Regions from separate parts of the Chromohalobacter sp. genome, predicted to be linked through region 1. Evidence: predicted binding sites of a transcription regulator. Region 1 holds the regulator's gene; the other holds the start of a gene.

Region 1 (9,799 bases):
TCACGCACTGATGACAAGCTCATGGTAATGACATATCCACACCCGGCGTGGCGGGCTATCGCTCGAACGCCGAAAAAGCGCGTAAGCTGCGCATGTTACACTAACATCTTTCTTTTCTAAGCCATCGCTCTCATGTCTCCTGACCGCTTCCCAGGCTGGCCGCACTGGCTGCCCATCGCCGCGCAGCGTCCTCGAATGAGCCCCGACTGGTGGCCCTGGGTGGCCTCTCGCGATTCACTGACCGCGCGCTTGCGCATCGCCAGCCCCCGTCCATTCTCGGTGCGTCTGCTCACCCAGGGCGTGACCAGGCCACGCCTCGACGAAGCCCAGGCACTGGGGCTGCCGCACCGCACGCACGTCTGGCACCGGGAAGTCCTGTTGCGGCTGGGCAATGCCTCCTGGGTTGCGGCCCGTTCCGTGGCACCGCTGGAGGGACTGTCCGGCGCACGGCTATGCACGCTGGGAGAGCGTTCGCTGGGCAGTTGGCTATTTCGGCAACCTAACCTCGAGCGCGGCCCCATCGAAGCGATCCGTGCGCCGGCCATGACGGGGCTGGACGCCTGGCGAGGAGACGCCGGCCCCTGGGGGCGGCGCTCGCTCCTGCGCGTGGGCAGAACCAGGATTCTCGTCCAGGAATTCTTTCTCGCCGCGATGGCCGCTGACCTCTCGCTGCCATCGCGCTAAGCTGGCCGCTCACGTTACACAGCCACGTTGCTTTTCACAGCCACGTTGTCATAGGAGAGCCCGATGTCCGCCGACTCATCCGATGCCGCGCACCCCAGCGGCCTGGCCCGCGTGCCGGACTTTCTGCGCTTGACACGACTCGACCGCCCCATCGGCACCTGGCTGCTGATGTGGCCGACGTTGTGGGCGCTGTGGCTGGCGGCCGAGGGTATCCCCGAACGCGGTACGCTGCTGATCTTCGTCATCGGCGTGTACGTGATGCGCGCCGCCGGTTGCGTGGTCAACGACTACGCCGATCGCCATTTCGATGGGCACGTCAAGCGTACCCGCGACCGGCCACTGGCTACCGGACGCATCACCGAGAAAGAAGCCAAGGTGCTCTTCGCGGGCCTGGTGATCATTGCCTTCGGCCTGGTCTGCCTGACCAATCTGCCAACCGTGCTGCTGTCCTTCGCGGCACTGGCCCTGGCGGCCACCTACCCGTTCATGAAACGCTATACGCACTTCCCCCAGGTAGTGCTGGGGGCTGCCTTCTCGTGGGGGATCCCCATGGCGTTCATGGCCATTCAACGCCAGGTACCGCTGGAAGCCTGGCTACTGCTCGCCGCCAACGTGGCCTGGACGGTGGCCTACGATACCGAATATGCCATGGTCGACCGCGATGACGACCTGAAGGTCGGCATCAAGTCCACGGCGGTGCTGTTCGGGCGCGCCGACCGCCTGATGATCGGACTGCTGCAGGCGCTGACCCTGCTGCTGCTGGCCTGGGTCGGCCTGCGCCTGGCGCTGGGAGGCTTCTTCTGGCTGGGGCTGGCTGCGATGGGGGCGATCTTCGTCTTCCAGCACCGCCTGATCCGCCATCGCGAACGCGACCATTGCTTCCGGGCCTTTCTCAACAATCATTGGGCCGGTCTGGTGGTCTTCGCGGGCATCGCCTTGTCGCTATGGCCTATGCTGTAGATCGCGTGTCACGAAGTTGTCACATTAGCGCGTTGTAATCGTCATGCTGATGTCATTCATGAGTGATTCGCGCCATCGCGATCCGCAAGAGGCCTACGCCCATGACCGCCAAGACCGTGCTCATCGTCGATGACGAAGCGTCCATCCGCGAAATGATCGCGGTGGCGCTGGAAATGGCCGACTACCGTGTGCTGGAAGCCGACAACGCTCAGGCGGCACATGCCATGGTGGTCGACGACCAACCCGACCTGTTGCTGCTCGACTGGATGATGCCCGGCACCAGCGGCATCGAACTGGCGCGGCGTCTCAAGCGCGATACCGCCACTGCCGAATTGCCGATCATCCTGCTCACCGCCAAGAGCGAGGAAGACAACAAGATCCAGGGGCTGGAAGCCGGCGCCGACGACTACATCACCAAGCCCTTCTCGCCGCGGGAGTTGGTGGCACGCCTCAAGGCCGTGCTGCGCCGCACGACTCCCAAGGGCGTGGAGGACCCGGTGGAGATCGAGGGCCTGCTCCTCGATCCGGTCAGCCATCGGGTCAGCGCCAACGGCCAGGCACTGGATGTAGGCCCCACCGAGTATCGGCTCTTGCAGTTCTTCATGACCCATCAGGAGCGGGCCTACACGCGTAGCCAGTTGCTCGATCAGGTCTGGGGTGGCAATGTCTACGTCGAGGAGCGCACCGTCGACGTGCACATCCGCCGCCTGCGCAAGGCGCTCGGCGAGGCCCATCAGCATCTCATCCAGACGGTACGCGGCACCGGTTATCGCTTCTCCGCCAAGGACTAGCGCGTGCACTATTGGACCAACGAACTGTGGCGACTGGCGTACCTGGTCGTCGGACTCGGTGCTCTGGGCTGGCTGCTCGGCGAGCCCGGCTGGGGGCTGGCCGCCGGCCTGGGCCTCTACGTGTATCTGCATCTGCGCCATTTGCGTGCCCTGTACGTCTGGCTGACCCAGCACCCCCACGAGACACCCCCCGTCGGGGCCGGCGTCTGGGGCGATCTGTTCGACCGCCTCTACAAGTATCAGAAGACGCAGCGCCAATCCCAGGCACGCCTGCGCGACATCATCCGGCGCGTGCAGGACTCCTGCGAGGCGATGCGCGATGCCGTGGTCATGCTCGACGGCCATGGCGATCTGGAGTGGTGGAACACCGCCGCCACGCAGATGCTCGGCTTTCAATCGCCCCACGACCGCGGCCAGCACATCACCAACTTCCTGCGGGACCCGCGCTTCGTGGCCTACTTCAACGCCCGCGATTACCGCGAACCGCTCACCCTGGCATCGCCCTTGCGCGATGACGTGACGCTGCAGTATCAAATCACGTTGTTCGGCGACAACGAGCGCCTGGTCATGGCCCGCGACATCTCGCGACTGCATCGCCTGGAAGAAATGCGGCGCGACTTCGTCGCCAACGTTTCCCACGAACTGCGCACGCCGCTCACCGTGCTCACCGGCTATCTGGAAACCTACCTCGACAACGCCGATCAATTACCGCCCCGCTGGCAACGGGGTCTCGGACAGATGCAGGAGCAGTCGCAACGCATGCAGCGACTGGTCGAGGATCTGCTGTTGCTGTCGAAGCTGGAAACCGACCAGACCCGTGACGATCCGGTACCGCTGGACATGGCCGCGCTGCTGGCGAACATTCGCGACGATGCCGCCGCACTCTGCAACGGCAGTCATGACGTGCGCCTGGAAATCGACGACGACCGCCATCTGCTGGGCGCCGATGGCGAGATACGCAGCGCCGTTTCCAACCTGGTCTTCAACGCCGTGCGATACACGCCGTCGGGCAGCACCGTCACGTTGCGCTGGAAAGCCTGGAAGGAGGGTGCCGCGGTCGAGGTCGAGGACGACGGCGAAGGGATCGACCCGGTACACCTGCCACGCCTCACCGAGCGTTTCTACCGCGTCGACAAGGGGCGCAGCGCCGCCAACGGCGGCACCGGCCTGGGCCTGGCCATCGTCAAGCACGTCCTGCTGCGCCACGACGCGCACCTCGATATCGACAGCCACCCCGGCCAGGGTGCGCTCTTTCGATGCGTGTTTCCCGCCGCACGGCTGAATGCCGCCCCTGCCGAACGCCGTGCCGTGGGCGGCGACTAGTCTTTTAGGTGCGGCATCGCCCGCTTCTGGAAAGGCGCTCGGCTCCCTCCGTCACGGTCGGATGGAGAAAAAAGCGGCGGGAGAAAAAAGAGTGCCCACGCGCATGTGGGCACTCGTCACGTCGACCGGGCCAGGATGGACGATCGGTCACATCTGGCACCATCCATCGTACTGGCGCTGCTACTCATGCCGCCTGAACTTCGATACGCCGAGTGCGATGGCTATCCTTCTTGGGCAGCGTCAGCGTCAAGACACCATTGACGATAGTGGCCGTAATGGCATCGCCATCTATCTCGTGGCTGAGATTGAAACGCCGCGCGAACCGTTGTCCGCGGACCTCGGCATGCAACGCACTCAGTCCTTCCGGCATGTTCAAGGCTATGTCGCCTTCCAGGCTCAGCACGTTGTTGTCGATTTCCACTTTCAGCGACTCGTGCGTCACACCGGGCATATCCGCCACCAGCTTGAGGACGTCGGACTCCTCGAAGATATCCACCGCCGGTAGCAGAGCGTCCTGTGAACGCTTTTCCTGGTCACGTTGTTGAAGCGGAGAGTGGCTGGATGAACGAACGATGTTACTCATGGTGCATGCCTCCTTGGTTCAAGGTGATCGACGTTCTTCAAGCCGCCTTGACTTCGATACGCCGCGGCTTGAGTTCCTCTCGCTTGGGCAACACGATCTCGAACACGCCATGGGCATGGCGCGCCTCGGCACGCTCGGCGTCCAGTCCATCCGGCAATGCGATCGCACGCACGAACTCGCCACTGGCCCGCTCGCGCCGGAATACCGGACGCGCGTTTCCATCCTCGTCACTGTCCGGCAGCGTATCGCGCCGGCCACGCAGGGTGAGGACGTTATCCTGGACATCGATGGTCAGATCCGACGGCGACAGCCCTGCGGCAAATACGTAGACCCGCACGGCATCGTCGCTTCGCGCCACGTTGATCATCGGGAAACTCCCGCGTGGCACCGCGCGAATATCCATCGCGTCGCCGTCATTCAAGAAGCCATCCAGCAGTTGACGGAACCAGTCCAATTGCTGGGGCGCCCCCGTCTCGAAACGCTTGATATCGTCGAACATGGCGAACACCTCCTACATTAGACAGACTCTCGAGAGAGACCGCCACGCGAAGATGCAGCACCTCTCTCATAGGCGAAAATAGGAGCGGTCGAGGGGTTTTCAAGGGGGTCGAGCATGCATTTTCCGAGTGCCGATGTCCGTGTGGACAAGTCGACGTTACCACGCAGGGGAAACGGGCAAGCAGGCGGGGGAGTCAGCCGTTGGCCACGCGGCGTGGCGGTTGCGCCTCGGTCTTCTCGCGACACGCCAGCGGACAGTTGCCGCAATAGCCCAGGCCAGGCAGAAGGTAGCGAATGCAACAGACGCGCCGGATGGGCTCGATGTCGCCCTCGGCGTTCTCGCGATGACGAACGGGCTGGAACAAGGGATTGCGCTGACCGTCGGCCAGCTCGCGCAGGGTCATCCAGCGTTCGCCGAGCGCCGCGCCCGACCGGGCTTCCGGCAAGGCGTGCAACTGGCGCACGAGATAGTCGACGTATTGTCCCAGATTGCTCCAGAGCGCACGTGGCGCGATGCCGCTGTGGTGCGCCATGCACGTGATGGCGGGCCCCCAGGTGTCGCGTATCAGGGGCAAAAAGCGCGCTTCTGCTCGGGTGTCGACCAGAGGCGAGGACGTCTCCTCGACCACCAGCGCATCGATGAGCATGTCCTCGCCGAGTACGACCCCGAGACGCGGCAGCGCGAGCGGCAGCTGGCGATCCGCCAGCAGATTGTGCGCCACGCCCGTGTACGTCGTCAGCGCCAGGAAGTACTTCGACCAGAGCGACATGACGGCGCGGCAGTCGCCATGCTGATGTTCGGCGCCATAGTGCTGGATCACGTGCGCCATGCCGCGACGGGAAAACAGATCCTGCGCTCGCCAGGCCGTCTCGGGTGCCTGGTCCCAGGTCATCAGCTTGCGATCCATCCCCTTCAGGGGGCCGGCATACAACCGGGTGAGCGACACCGACATCGAAGACGTTTCCTGTGGCGAGGCCGAAATGGGTGGCGTGGGTCATGGCCCACGCCAGGCAGCGTAAATGAAAACCACTCGCGACTCAATCGCGCCAAGATCTTGCCGGCGACGCCGTCGAGCCATGGCTTGCAGGACCTAGAAGTCGTAGGTCAGGCTCGCGCGCACATTACGCTCCGCACCGAAGTAGCAGTATTGAAGCGAGTTGCACGAGGCCACGTATTCCTTGTCGAGCAAGTTGCCCACATTGAGTTGCACCTGCATGCCCGACATGCCCATCTGCCCCAGGTCATACCCCAGCATGGCATCGACCAGCGTGTAATCGGGCACTTGCTCGGTGTTGGCGCGATCCGCTTGGATATCGGCGTAATAGCGCACCCCCAGCCCGGCATCCAGCCCCGCAAGCGCCTCGCTCTGGAAGGCATAATGGCTCCACAGGCTGGCTTGATGGCGTGGGGCATAAATGGCGTGACTGCCTTCTTCGTCCGGATCTTCGCTCTTGGTATAGCGGATATCGGTATAGCTGTAGGCGGCCTGCAAGCGCAATCCCTCGGTCAACTGCTTGCGGGCTTCCAGCTCCAGGCCCTGAGACTCGATTTCGCCGATGGAGCGGTAGGGGTCGGTGGGCTGCTCCTTGGTGGCGACGTTTTCCTGGGTGATGCGGAACAGCGAGAGGCTGTAGCGATCCTCGGTTCCCGGGGGCTGATACTTGAGGCCCGTCTCCCATTGCTCGCCTTCCATCGGTTCGAGCACGTCACCCTCGGCATCGACGAAACTGGTCGGCGTGAAGGCCGTGTTGTAGCTCATGTAGGGCGCGACACCATTATCGAACATATAGAGCACACCGGCTCGACCACTGAACTGAGTATCGTCCAGTTTGTCTTCGCTATCTTTCAGGTAGTCGGTGTTCTCGATATTAACCCAGTCGTAACGGCCTCCGAGCGTCAGGCGCCAGCGGTCGAACGCCATCTGATCCTGTAGATAAACCCCCGTCTGTGTCAGTTCATGACGTTCGTCGCTGGCTGTGGCGATCGCTCCCACAGGATCGGCGCCGTACTGCGGATCGAAGGGATTGATATTCGGGAAAACGCCAGATGTGTAGACAATATCGTTCTGGCGTGTCTGATAATCCACACCGACCAGCAGCGTATGGTCGATGAAGCCACCGTCGAGATTGGCTTCTACTTGGTTATCGATGGTCCAGGCTTCCAGCGACTCTTGGGCACCGTAATAGTAACGCTTGAGCTCGTTGCTATCCCCATCGACCCAGACGTTTTGCCCTATCAGGTTGCCCGCACTATCGTAAAGGTATTCAGCACCTTGGGTGACCTGATCCAGATCGACATCAGCATTCAGATAACGGACCTTCTGACGCGCTGTCCAGGCATCGTTGAAGCGATGCTCGAGGCTGTAGCCGAACATGCGCTGGGTACGCTCGAACTTGTCGTAATCGTCCTCGCCATCGAAGAAGTTGTTGCTGATCTTCCGTCCATTGTGGCTTTCCACCGCCCCCTCGTAAGGCATGCCGGAGTGATAACCGCCCTCCGGATCCTTTTGCAGATAGGCCATGAACGACAGGGTCGTGTCGTCGGTGACGTCCCAGGTCACCGATGGCGCGATGGCATAGCGCTCCTCCTCGACCGTGTCGAACTGGGTATCCGCACCGCTGGCCAGCCCCACCACGCGATAGGCGGCCCGCCGCTCGTCGTCCAGAGGGCCGGTCAGATCGAACGCCGCGCTGCGCTGACTGTTGTTGCCGACGCTGAACCGCAGCTGACGATGCGTCTCGAACTGCGGCTGCTTGCTGGTCAACGCCACCAGGCCACCGGGGGAGGAGCGCCCGTAGAGTACGGAGGCCGGTCCCTTGACGATTTCGACGCTCTCCAGGAAATACGGATCGATCACCATCGAGCTGTAACCGTTGGTATCGCCCATGACCTTGAGGCCATCGAGATAGGTATTGCTCAAGCTGCCGTCGGAGAACCCTCGCATGACCAGGTAGTCGTAGCGGTTGGAGGCGCCGACCTGGTTGGTATAGACGCCCGGCGTATATTGCGCGGCTTCCCTGAGGGTGCGGGTGTCACGCTCATCCATCTCGTCGCGATCGACACGCGAGACGGACTGGGGGGTTTCGACAATCGGCGTCTGTGTCTTGGTGGCGGCCTGGCCCGAGACCGTCACGGTGGACAGATCGACGGCATCGGTTTCTCCGCCCTCGGTTTGCGCCCAGCCCGTCATGGGGACGAACATCACGCCGGCCAGACACGCGCAGGTAAGCCAGTGGGGAGACAGTGTGCGACTCATGGGAAACGGATCCTCGCTCTCGTCATCGGGCCGATATCGACCCATTTCTTATAGAGAGTGAGAATTATTAACTTTTAAGAGTCGTTCTGCTTATGGAAAATGACGAAAAACCTATGCGCAATGCTGCAAGCCCGTCCGGCGAGGGAACCTGCGTCATGCATCGACGTCACGGCCATCGCCTCGTTACCGCCTGAATCGCACGGCGCTCGCTATGCTCCTTGCCGCTGCAAGGCGCGGGGCGACACGCCATAACGCTGCTTGAAGGCGGTGGCGAAATTGCTGGCGTGCCGATAGCCGACACGGGTTGCAACGTACTGCACGCTATAGCCTTCCCGGAGCAGATCATGCGCCATTTCGAGGCGGCGTTGACGCAGGTACTCGAAGACCGGCTGGCCGTACGCCTGGCGGAACTTGTCACGCAACACGCTGGGACTCATGCAGGCCAGTTGCGCCAGGGAGTCGAGGTCATGCGAGGCATCGGGATGATCGTGCAGACAGGCACGCACGCGTGCCAGATGATGGCGATCGCGCACGCCCAGACGGCGCGTCTGCTCGGCCGGGGCGTTTTCTCTGGCTGCCAGCCCATGTGCCATCAGCTGCAACCCCAGTCCCTCGCCGAGCAACGTATGCGAGATCCCCTCCCCCGCGGCGTTCAACCACTGTTCGAGCGATGCCAGAAGACCCTCGGGGGGTGCCAGCCGCCAGGCGCCATCCGGTGAAGACGTCAGCAGATCTGCCAAGGGCGCGGCCAGCCGGTTCTGCGTGGTGCGTGCATCGTCGAGCAGCGTCAGATTGATCGCGCGCAGGCGCTGGCCGCCCATGTGGCGCGCACTCAGCGGACAGCGCCCGTCGTTGACCAGCATCACCCCCTCGCGAGGCGACAGCGTGAGGCGCTTCTCGCCATGCATCAGCTCGGCCTGCCCCTCGAGCATGACGATGATCGACACGTGCGCCGGAGCATCCGCCAATGCGTGAGTTTCGTAGGTGTGATGAATCGTGAGTCGCGAGCCGACGAGACTGATGCCCGTGTCCGGGCGACATTCATCGACCCAGCCTTCGGCCACCGTGGTGGACACGGCATCGGCACGGGTCAAGGAGGGAAAGTGATGATACAAACGATAACGGCGCTCGAAAGCGCCGAAATCGGCCATGGTGAGACGCTGGGCCGGCGTCGTGGCATCGTGCGTCATGCCTGTCGCCGGACCCATGGCAGCCTCCCTATAGGCGTTACGCAGTGGCTTCGGCGTAGCGACGAGCCACTTCGTCCCAATCGATGACCTCGAAGAAGGCCTTGATGTACTCGGGACGCTTGTTCTGGTACTTGAGGTAGTAGGCGTGCTCCCACACGTCCAGCCCCAGAATCGGCGTGTTGCCGTGCATCAGCGGGCTATCCTGGTTGAGCGTGTTTTCCACGACCAGATGCTTGGCCGGCGTGACCGACAGCCAGGCCCAGCCACTGCCGAAGCGCTTGACGGCCGCCTGAGTGAAGGCTTCGCGGAAGGCGTCATCACCGCCCAGGTCGCGCTCGATGGCCGAAGCCAGATCGCCCTTGGCGGCACCGCCACCCTGCGGCGACATGACGGTCCAGAACAGCGAGTGGTTGGCATGGCCACCACCGTTGTTGATGACCGCCTGACGCTTGTCTTCCGGTACGCGCTCAAGCTCGCCCAACAGGGTTTCGACGGGCAGCGATTCGAGCCCGG
Region 2 (9,799 bases), on a different contig from region 1:
TCTTCCTGCCGCAAAAGACGCCCAAGGAGTCGAGCGCCTCACGCATCGTGCGCGATGTGTTGTTCGCGGCAGGCTTCGGCGGTGTGGTGGCCAGCCTCAACTATGCTCTGCTGACCCGGCCGCTGACCTCGATTTCCGACTTTTTCCTCGACAACAGCGTGCCCGGCGGCGGTGGCCACAACGTGGTCAACGTGATCCTGGTCGACTTCCGTGGCTTCGATACCCTGGGCGAGATCACCGTGCTGTGCATCGCCGGCATCGGAATCTACAAGCTGCTCAATCGCCTGCGTCTGTTCATGCCCTCCAGCGATAGCGAAGGGCGGCCGTGGTCGCCGGATCGTTACCCGATGATCCTGGCATCGGTCTCCCAGACCCTGCTGCCGATGGCGCTGCTGGTCTCGGTGTTCATCTTCCTGCGCGGTCACAATGCGCCGGGCGGCGGTTTCATCGCCGGCCTGGTCACGGCCGTGGCGCTGATCCTGATGTACATCGCGCACGGCGTCGAATGGGCCCAGCAGCGGCTGTCGTTCCAGTATCAGCCGATAGCCGTCTCCGGCGTGGCCATCGCTGCGCTGACGGGGCTGGGCAGTTGGGTCTTCGGCTATCCGTTCTTGACTTCGGCCTTCGGCCATTTCCATATCCCGCTGATCGGGGACGTGGAGCTGGCCACGGCCATGCTGTTCGATCTCGGTGTCTACCTTACCGTGGTCGGTGCCACGCTGATGATCCTTGCCAACCTGGGCAAGGTGACCACGCCGCACCGTCCCTCCAAGCAGAAGGAGAAAGCGTGATGGAAGCGCTATTCGCGACCACCACGGGCATCCTGGCCGCCAGCGGGCTGTACCTGTCGCTACGCGGACGTACCTTTCCCGTCGTCGTCGGCCTGACGTTGCTGTCCTATGCCGTCAACCTTTTCCTGTTTTCCACCGGCGGGTTGACCACGGACGGCGCCGCCGTGATCAATGATAGCGGCGGCGGCTATACCGATCCGCTGCCGCAGGCTCTGGTGCTGACCGCGATCGTCATCGGCTTCGCGATGACCGCGTTCTCGGTGATACTCGCCATGCGCGTGCGCGGCGACGTGGGCAGCGACCACGTCAACGGCAACCGTATCGACGAGCCGCGGGAGGACAAGTCCTGATGCAGCACTTGATCATCCTGCCGGTTCTGTTGCCCCTGTTGGCCGGGGTCACGCTGTTGATCCATCGCGGCGGCGCGCTGACACTGCGTCGCACCACCAACGTGATCGCCACGGCGGCGCTGGTGGTGGTGGGCATTCTGCTGGTCGCCGAAAGCAGCGATGGCGTGATCCGCTACTACGCCCTGGGCGACTGGCAACCCCCTTTCGGCATCATCCTGGTGCTCGACCGACTGTCCGCCTTGATGGTGATGCTCACCGCCATCCTCGCGCTCGGCAGCCTGCTCTATGCCTGCGCCGGCGATGACGAGCAGGGCTCCAACTTCCATGGGCTGTTCCAGTTGCAGCTGATGGGGATCAATGGCGCTTTCCTGACCGGCGACGCCTTCAACCTGTTCGTGTTCTTCGAGGTGCTGCTGATCGCCTCGTACGCCCTGTTGATGCATGGTGGCGGCAAGGCACGCACCCACGCCGGCTTCCACTACGTGGCGCTCAACCTGCTCGGGTCGATGCTGTTCTTGATCGCGCTCGGTGTGCTCTACGGCACCACGGGAACCCTCAACATGGCCGACATGGCGGCGGTCATTCCGACCCTGGATGCCGGCGACGTGGGGCTGGTCAAGGCAGGCGCCCTGCTGCTGCTGATCGTGTTCGGGCTCAAGGCCGCCATGCTGCCGCTGTATTTCTGGCTGCCACGGGCCTATGCCGCCGCACCCGCGCCGGTCGCGGCGCTGTTCGCCATCATGACCAAGGTCGGTGTCTACGCGATCATTCGCGTCTATACGCTGATCTTCGGCGAACAAGCCGGTCTTCTGGCCAACCTCGCAACCCCCTGGGTGTGGTGGCTGGCACTCGCGACCCTGGCGCTGGGTGCCGTCGGCGTACTCTCGGCACGCGACATGCGCACCCAGGTCGCCTACTTGATCCTGATTTCCGTGGGCACGCTGCTGGCCGGCGTCGGCATGGAAAGCGAAGCGGCCCTCGGCGCGCTGCTGTATTACCTGATTCACACCACGCTGGTCAGCGGCGGCATGTTCCTGCTGGTGGATGCCATCGCTCAGCAACGCGGCAAGGCAGGGGCACGCATCGTGCAGTCGCGCACGCTGGGGCAGCCGGCCATCCTGGGCCTGCTCTTCTTTGCCGGTGCCATCGCCATGGCCGGGCTGCCGCCGCTGTCGGGCGCCTTCGGCAAGGCCCTGTTGCTGCAGGCCGCCACCCCGGCCCAACAGGTCTGGCTGTGGCCGATTCTGCTGATCAGCAGCCTCGCGTCGTTGATCGCACTCTCGCGTACCGGCTCGACCATCTTCTGGCGTGCCTCGGGCGAGCGCACCGGCAGCTCGCTTGGCAGGCTGCGCGGCGCCGGCGTTTTGATGCTGATCCTCTGTGCGCCGCTCATGGTGGCGTTCGCCGGTCCGATCACTCAATTCACCCAGGCCACCGCGGCGCAGCTGCTCGATCGCGACGCCTACGTGCAGGCCATCATCGCCCGCGGGGCGACGGGAGGTGACGCATGATTCGTCCTCGCAAGTGGCTCCCCATGCCACTGTTGTCCGTCTTGCTGCTGGTCGTCTGGCTGCTGCTGATGAACAGCGTCGCCCTGGGACACTGGCTGCTCGGCGGGGTGCTGGCGATCGTCATTCCGGTGATCACCGAGCCTTTCTGGGAAGCGCAGCCCCGGGTCAAGAAGCCCTTTCTCCTGGTGCGCTACTTCTTTCGCGTCCTGCTCGACATCATCATTGCCAACCTGGAAGCCTCCAAGGTCATTCTCGATCCCCGCGGGCGGGCGCGTCCGGCATTCGTGGAGTACCCGCTGGAGCTCCAGGAAAACTTCACGATCACCATGCTGGCCAGCACCATCACGCTGACGCCCGGCACGGTGTCGGCCCATCTGCGCATGGATGGCAAGACGCTGTTGATTCACGCCCTGGACGTGGACGATATCGACGACATGATTCGTCATATCCATGAGCGTTACGAACGTCCGCTCAAGGAGATCTTCGAATGCTAGATTTCGCTCTGAAGGTCAGCGCGGTGCTGTTTGCGATCGCGATCCTGCTCAACCTCTACCGGGTCGCGATCGGCCCTAGCCTGCCCGACCGCATACTGGCGCTGGACACCATGTACGTGAACTCCATCGCCCTGATCGTGCTTTTCGGGATCTGGCTGGGCCACCGGACCTACTTCGAGGCAGCGCTGCTCATCGCGATGCTCGGCTTCGTGAGTACCGTGGCGGTCTGCAAGTACTTGCTGCGCGGCGATATCATTGAATAGCGGAGGCAACGCATGATCGCTTTATATACCGTGATGGAAGGCGTCATCGCCTTCTTCCTGATCGCCGGAAGCATCTTCGCGCTGATCGGATCGCTGGGCCTGACGCGCATGAAGGATTTCTACATGCGTCTGCACGGTCCGTCGAAGATTTCCACGCTGGGGGTCGGTTGCATACTGCTGGCATCCATCGCCTACTTCAGTCTGCTGGATGCCGGGCCGAGCCTGCAGGAGCTGCTGATCACCATTTTCCTGTTCATCACCGCACCGGTTTCGGCGCACATGCTGAGCAAGAGCGCCTTGCACCAGAAGCTCGCTCGCGATCCTCGTACGCGCGGCAATCCCCAGGAACTGCAGGAAGACGAGGAGCACAGCATCGAGGAAGCCCCGCAGGGCGATTCGAAGCTTCCCTGACCCACCCCTCACGTGAACGCGCCCGAGCGGTAGACCCGCCCGGGCGCGTTGCCGGCCAGCTCCGATGACCTACCAGCCTTGAGTGTGCTGCTCGACGAGTGAAGCCAGCATGTCGATATGCGCGGCACGGTCGTTGAGCGCAGGGATGTAGCGGTAGTCACCGCCGCCCGCCTCGGTGAAGTAGCCGCGATTCTCCACCTCCAGTTCCTCCAGCGTTTCCAGGCAGTCGGCGGCGAAGGCCGGGCTGATCACATCGACGCCTTCGAGCCCCTCGGCGCCCCAGGCTTTCAGCGTGTCGTCGGTATACGGCTTGAGCCATTCCTCGCGCCCGAAGCGCGATTGATAGGTCTGCTGCCACGCCTCGGGCTCGAGCCCCAACGCCTCGGCGACCAGCCGGCTGGTGGTCTCGCAGTGACGCGGATAAGGATCGCCCGCCTCGGCATAGCGCTTGGGAATGCCGTGATACGAGAACAACAGGCGCGGTTGCCGGCCATGCGTCGCCCAGTGCTCGCGAATGCTTTCCGCCAGTGCCTCGATGTAGGCCGGATGATCGTGGTAATCCCGCACGAAACGCAGCTCCGGCAGATGCGGGCAGGGCGACAAGGCACGCGCCAGACGGTCGAAGACGGCACCGGTCGTCGTGGCGGAGTACTGCGGGTACAGAGGCAACACCAGGATGCGCTCGACACCGGCATCGCGCAGCGCCAGGCCGGCCTCCTCCATGCTCGGCTTGCCGTAGGTCATCGCCAGCTCGACGGGAATGTCGGTCCCCAGCCGCGCCGCCAGGCGTGCCTTGAGAGCGCGTTGCTGGCGACGCCCGATGGCGAGCAGCGGCGAGCCTTCGTCCTGCCACACGGAAGCATAGGCCTTGGCCACTCGCGGCGGCCGTATGCGCAGGATGATCCCGTGCAGGATCGGCAACCATTTGACGCGCGGCAGGTCGATGACGCGCGGGTCACCCAGGAACTCTGCCAGATAGCGACGTACCGCCGACGTGGTGGGGGCCTCGGGCGTGCCAAGATTGACGAGCATGACACCAAAGGGTGCTGACCCCATGAAACCTCTCCTATAAAAGACCGTGTCAGGCAGTGTAACAAGCGACGGGCATATTATGCTTATCGCGTTATACTATGAAGACGATTTGTACAACATCTGGATAACTCATGTCCAAGTCATTGCGACTCGTGCTCGGTGACCAGCTCAGCCTGACGCTGCCCACATTGCAGGATGCGCCGCCAGGGGCGATGGTCGCTCTCTGCGAGGTCGACGAAGAAGGACGCTACGTCCCCCATCACCCGCAGAAGATCGCCATGATGCTCGCCGCGATGCGACATTTCGCCGCCGAGCTGCGTCAGCGGGGGTATCGCGTGCATTATTCGACCCTCGACGATCCCGACAACCGGCACTCGCTGATCGCAGAGGCGGAACGTCTGGCAAAACGGCACGGCTGCGACGAGATTCACGTGACCCGGCCGGGAGAGTGGCGTCTGCTGAAGGCCATGGAGGCGCGGCAGACGCAGGATCGAACGCCACGCTGGCGCATCGTCGAAGACACCCGGTTCTTCTGCTCCCACCGCGATTTCGATGCCTGGATGGAAGGCCGCAAACGGCCACGCATGGAGGACTTCTATCGCATGCTGCGTCGACGCACCGGGCTGCTCATGGACGGCAACGCACCGGTCGGCGGGCAGTGGAATTTCGACCGCGACAATCGTGCTCCCATCGATGACGCGCCATCCCCACCCTCGCCGCCTCGCCATCGCCAGGATGCCGTCACCCGGGAGGTGCTGGCACTCGTCGAGAAACGCTTCGCCGATCACGTCGGACGCCTGGAGGGCTTCAACTGGCCCGTCACCCGACGCCAGGCCCTTGCCGATCTGCGCCACTTCGTCGCCCGGGCCTTGCCGGCGTTCGGCACCTACCAGGATGCCATCAGCGATACGGCGCCCTATCTCTTTCACTCCAGGCTCTCCGCTGCACTCAATATCGGCCTGCTGTCCCCCGGCGAGGTATGCGAGGCGGCACAGGACGCCTGGCAAGGTGGCGAGGCGCCACTCAACGCCGTGGAGGGCTTCATTCGCCAGATACTGGGGTGGCGGGAATACGTTCGCGGCATCTATTGGCACCGTATGCCCGCCTACAAGCGCGAGAACCAGCTCGGCGCCACCCGCGGGCTTCCCCGGTGCTACTGGGACGGCGATACCGACCTGCGCTGCCTGCAGCGCGCCATCGAAATGACCCACGACAATGCCTATGCGCATCACATCCAGCGCCTGATGGTCACGGGCAACTTCGCGCTGCTCTGCGACGTTCGCCCCGCGGCCTTGTGCGATTGGTACCTCGCGGTCTACGCCGACGCCTGCGAATGGGTCGAGCTGCCCAATACGCTGGGCATGGTGCTGCACGCCGACGGCGGCTACCTGGGCTCCAAGCCCTATTGCGCCTCGGGCAAGTATATCGACCGCATGTCGGATCACTGCGCCCAATGTCGCTACGACCCGCGCCAGAGCGTGGGCGAGAACGCCTGCCCCTTCAACGCCTTGTACTGGCGCTTCCTGGAGCATCATGCCGACCAGCTCGCCGACAATCCCCGCATGCGGGTCATATACGGCACGCTCGACAAGATGTCGGCGCACAAGCGCCAGGCGTTACGCCAACAGGCGGACACGTTTCTCGACTCGCTGACATGGACGCCACCTTACGGGCAAGGCCAGCATGCAAGCGACTACGGCGAGTGAACTTCGAGGGGAGGAAAATGCCCGGTGCCTCGGCACCCAGGCCCCGGCATGTCGCCGGGCGGATAAGGGAAACGCAACGTGGGGTGAATGAGGCCGTCGCAACGGCAGCGTGGAGTGCAGTCGCCTATGGGGTCAAAACACCAGCGGCATGCGTGAGGTCAATGGCGACTGGTAATTCGGTTCGCGGCCGATGGCCTCGTCATGGGCGACCCACTGCACGAGATAGGCGCGGTGAACGCCGGCGCGCTTGAGCTCGGCATAGACGTCGTCCAGGGCACGAAACAGCATCGGCTTGCCGCCACGTGTCAGCGGATGGTGCTGACCTTCGACGTCTTCCACGTCGACCCGGTACAAGCGGCTCCCCGCGTGGCTGATGACGCGAATTTCGAAATTGTCCTTCTCTTGCACGAAGTGCTTGAGTTCCTTGATATCCATGTTGCCTCCTGTGGCAGGTAATGATGATGCTTGTCCATCGTGCATCCACGATGCACGCTCAGCGTGACGGTTCTCGATGACAAGAATGTGTCGATGCGCGATGTATCCATGAGTATGGAACGGAACGCGCGGCGCGTCTTGCCGGACGCACCACTGATGACACGAACCTTGACGACGATGCGGGATGCTTCCTCTCCGACATCACGACGCGGCGAAGGTTTCTCCCCGCATGCGCACGACCAGGCGGCCATTCTCGGTACGCTTGGCACTTTGCTTGAGCGGTCCCCAGCAATCGCCGAAACTCTGGGGGGCCAGCCCGCCCGGCACGTTCAAGGCCGCCACCGTGAGCCGCGGCAGCGGAAAGAAGCGTTGTTGCCCGAAGCGGTCCTGTGCGGTGAAACCGCCCTCCTCGACCACGGCAGCCGGCACCCGCGAGGCGACACGCGCCGAAAACTCCGCTTGAATCGCCGCCAGGAAACGCTGCAGCCGTTCTCGAGGCGCCAATAACAGCACGAAGTCATCGCCGCCCAGATGCCCCAGGAAATCATGCGCCCCCTTGGCCTCGCCCAGCGTGCCGGCGACATCCAGCAACACCTGGTCGCCCAGGGCATACCCGAAGCGGTCGTTGAACGGCTTGAAGTGATCGAGGTCGAGATAGCAGGCCACGAAGGATTTCCGCGAACGAACGAAGGCATCCAGCGCCGCACGCACGGGCGCATTGCCCGGCAATTGCGTCAAGGGATTGGCCTGACGCGCGATCGCCACCTTCTGCTCGGTGATCTGCTGCAGCAATGCCACGATCTGTCCCATGCCCACGTAGCGGCCGCGCTGGGTGACGACGAAAGGCTCGGCGCGCTGGTCGCTGTCGCGTCCCGTCACCTTGCGCGATACCTGGTCGAGGGGCTCCGTGACCTCGACGCACAGCGGCGCCACGTGCATCGCGCTGGTCACGGGGTCGCGACCGTGCAGGTCGAAGCCGAAGCGCTTGCCCACCAGCGCCATCACCGCTTCACGCGTCAAGACGCCGATGGGCATTTCCTGGTCGTCCACCACGGCCATCGCTGCCACGTCCGGCGCGGCACTGAAGCGTTCGCTCGCTTCGGCGACGGTCACCGTCATGGCGAGCGCAGGCTGCCACTTGCAGACATGTCGCGCCACACACTCCTGCAGCGGGCTTTCTTGCCGTGCGGCCAGCTGGGCAAGGCGCTCGTTCAACTCAAGACGCGTGGCTTTCGGTGTCGGCGACGGCCGCGCGAACAACCAGCCTTGATAGTAATCCGCCCCCAGTGCATGCAGGCAATCGAGCTCTTCTTCCCGCTCCACGCCTTCGGCGATGACACGCGACCCCATGCCATGGGCAACGTCCAGAAACGCCCTCACGAACCGGCGTTTGACGCGATCGCGATCCAGCTCGCTGACGAAATGTCGATCGAGCTTGACGAAGTCGGGGCGAATCTGTGACCACAGACGCAGGCTGGCATACCCCTCGCCCAGATCGTCCAGCGCGATCGTGAAGCCCATCGATTGATAGTGACGCACGGCTTCCGCCATGAGATCGGGATCGATGCCCGGGGACTGCTCGGTGAGCTCTATCACCAAGCGATGCGGCGGAATGCCGAGTCGCGTCAACAGGCGCAGGGTTTCGCCACTGCGGTGTTTTGGATCGAGCAGGACTTCCGGCGACACGTTGATGAACAACAGTTCATCGAGCTCCTGGTCGGCCCAGGCCGTGATCGCACGATGACGGCATACCGCTTCGAGCGGGGCGAGCAGCGACTGCTTGCGTGCCGCCTCGAACATGGTCAGCGGATGCGCGTATACGGTATCGCGCGGGCCACGCGACAATGCCTCGTAGGCGAAGACACGCCCCGACCGAATGGCCACGATCGGCTGAAAATGGACGTCGATACGCCCTTCCCGCACGATGGCCGACAGACTCGGATCGGTCGCCTCGGTAGTGGAAGCTGGAGGGCACGGATGGGTCATGGCCCCATTAGGCCAATTCCCCATGACGTTCATGTGACACCGGCCATGCCGAGGCGCGCGCCGACCGCGCCGCCTCGACACCCAGCCGGATCAGCGCATCACGAATCGCGCTGGTAGGTGGAAGGGTCGATCGCTACGCCCAGCGAGTTGCGGTCGACCCAGTTGCCCGCGCGGGTTTCCTTGTAGCGGAAGACCACACGATCGCCCACCGAGACAGGCAGCTCGGCGTCCTCGGTCTGATAACTATAGGTGGTACCGTCGACGACCAGGGTATAACGGTAGAGATCGGGCATCCCCAACCACTCCTTGAACGGCCCTTCACGCTCGACGCTTTCCAGTTGGCCACGCCCCTCGAGTTTCGGGGTCCGCTTCTTGCCACGTTGAAATCCGCTCGCCATCTCCCCTCCTGTTCACTTGCGGGTCGGGCATTATAAGGCATACCCCGTGCATTTGCCCGCGCCGTCGTCACTCGCCCATGTGCTGGCCGTAACTATCCGGCGCGAGGTCCTCGAAGCGGGTGTACTTGCCGATGAAGGCCATGTGCACGGCACCGATCGGCCCGTTACGCTGCTTGCCGATGATCAACTCGGCCAACCCCTTGTTGTCGGGATTGTCTGGATTATAGACCTCGTCGCGATACACGAAGGCAATGAGGTCGGCATCCTGCTCGATGGCCCCCGACTCGCGCAGGTCGGACATCACCGGACGCTTGTTGGGACGCTGCTCCAGCGAGCGGTTGAGCTGCGAGAGAGCCACCACCGGGCAATTGAACTCCTTGGCCAGGGCCTTGAGCGAGCGCGAAATTTCCGAGATCTCGCCG

The links. The regulator PhoB, encoded in region 1, activates phosphate uptake and scavenging genes when phosphate is short. The targets are predictions, from matches to a motif close to TGTCATANNNNTGTCANA.
Region 2: a site for PhoB is predicted at 7,069-7,086, ahead of ABGX75_RS07840 (DUF6482 family protein). Genes of this name have one in related genera too.

What each region holds. Positions count from the first base shown of each region.
Region 1 is NZ_JBDOOX010000003.1:311,392-321,190, reverse strand. Features, by position in the region: gene ABGX75_RS02475 (chorismate lyase) at 133-684, shown strand; gene ubiA (4-hydroxybenzoate octaprenyltransferase) at 748-1,644, shown strand; gene phoB (phosphate regulon transcriptional regulator PhoB) at 1,746-2,435, shown strand; gene phoR (phosphate regulon sensor histidine kinase PhoR) at 2,439-3,758, shown strand; gene ABGX75_RS02455 (Hsp20/alpha crystallin family protein) at 3,943-4,341, opposite strand; gene ABGX75_RS02450 (Hsp20/alpha crystallin family protein) at 4,379-4,840, opposite strand; gene fhuF (siderophore-iron reductase FhuF) at 5,034-5,792, opposite strand; gene ABGX75_RS02440 (TonB-dependent siderophore receptor) at 5,931-8,096, opposite strand; gene ABGX75_RS02435 (AraC family transcriptional regulator) at 8,306-9,304, opposite strand; gene ABGX75_RS02430 (superoxide dismutase) at 9,324-9,799, opposite strand, start outside.
Region 2 is NZ_JBDOOX010000009.1:175,507-185,305, reverse strand. Features, by position in the region: gene ABGX75_RS07880 (monovalent cation/H+ antiporter subunit A) at 1-791, shown strand, start outside; gene ABGX75_RS07875 (Na+/H+ antiporter subunit C) at 791-1,141, shown strand; gene ABGX75_RS07870 (monovalent cation/H+ antiporter subunit D) at 1,138-2,652, shown strand; gene ABGX75_RS07865 (Na+/H+ antiporter subunit E) at 2,649-3,146, shown strand; gene ABGX75_RS07860 (K+/H+ antiporter subunit F) at 3,140-3,409, shown strand; gene ABGX75_RS07855 (Na+/H+ antiporter subunit G) at 3,422-3,820, shown strand; gene hemH (ferrochelatase) at 3,890-4,876, opposite strand; gene ABGX75_RS07845 (cryptochrome/photolyase family protein) at 4,984-6,558, shown strand; gene ABGX75_RS07840 (DUF6482 family protein) at 6,691-6,993, opposite strand; gene ABGX75_RS07835 (bifunctional diguanylate cyclase/phosphodiesterase) at 7,195-8,979, opposite strand; gene ABGX75_RS07830 (hypothetical protein) at 9,078-9,377, opposite strand; gene dnaB (replicative DNA helicase) at 9,445-9,799, opposite strand, start outside.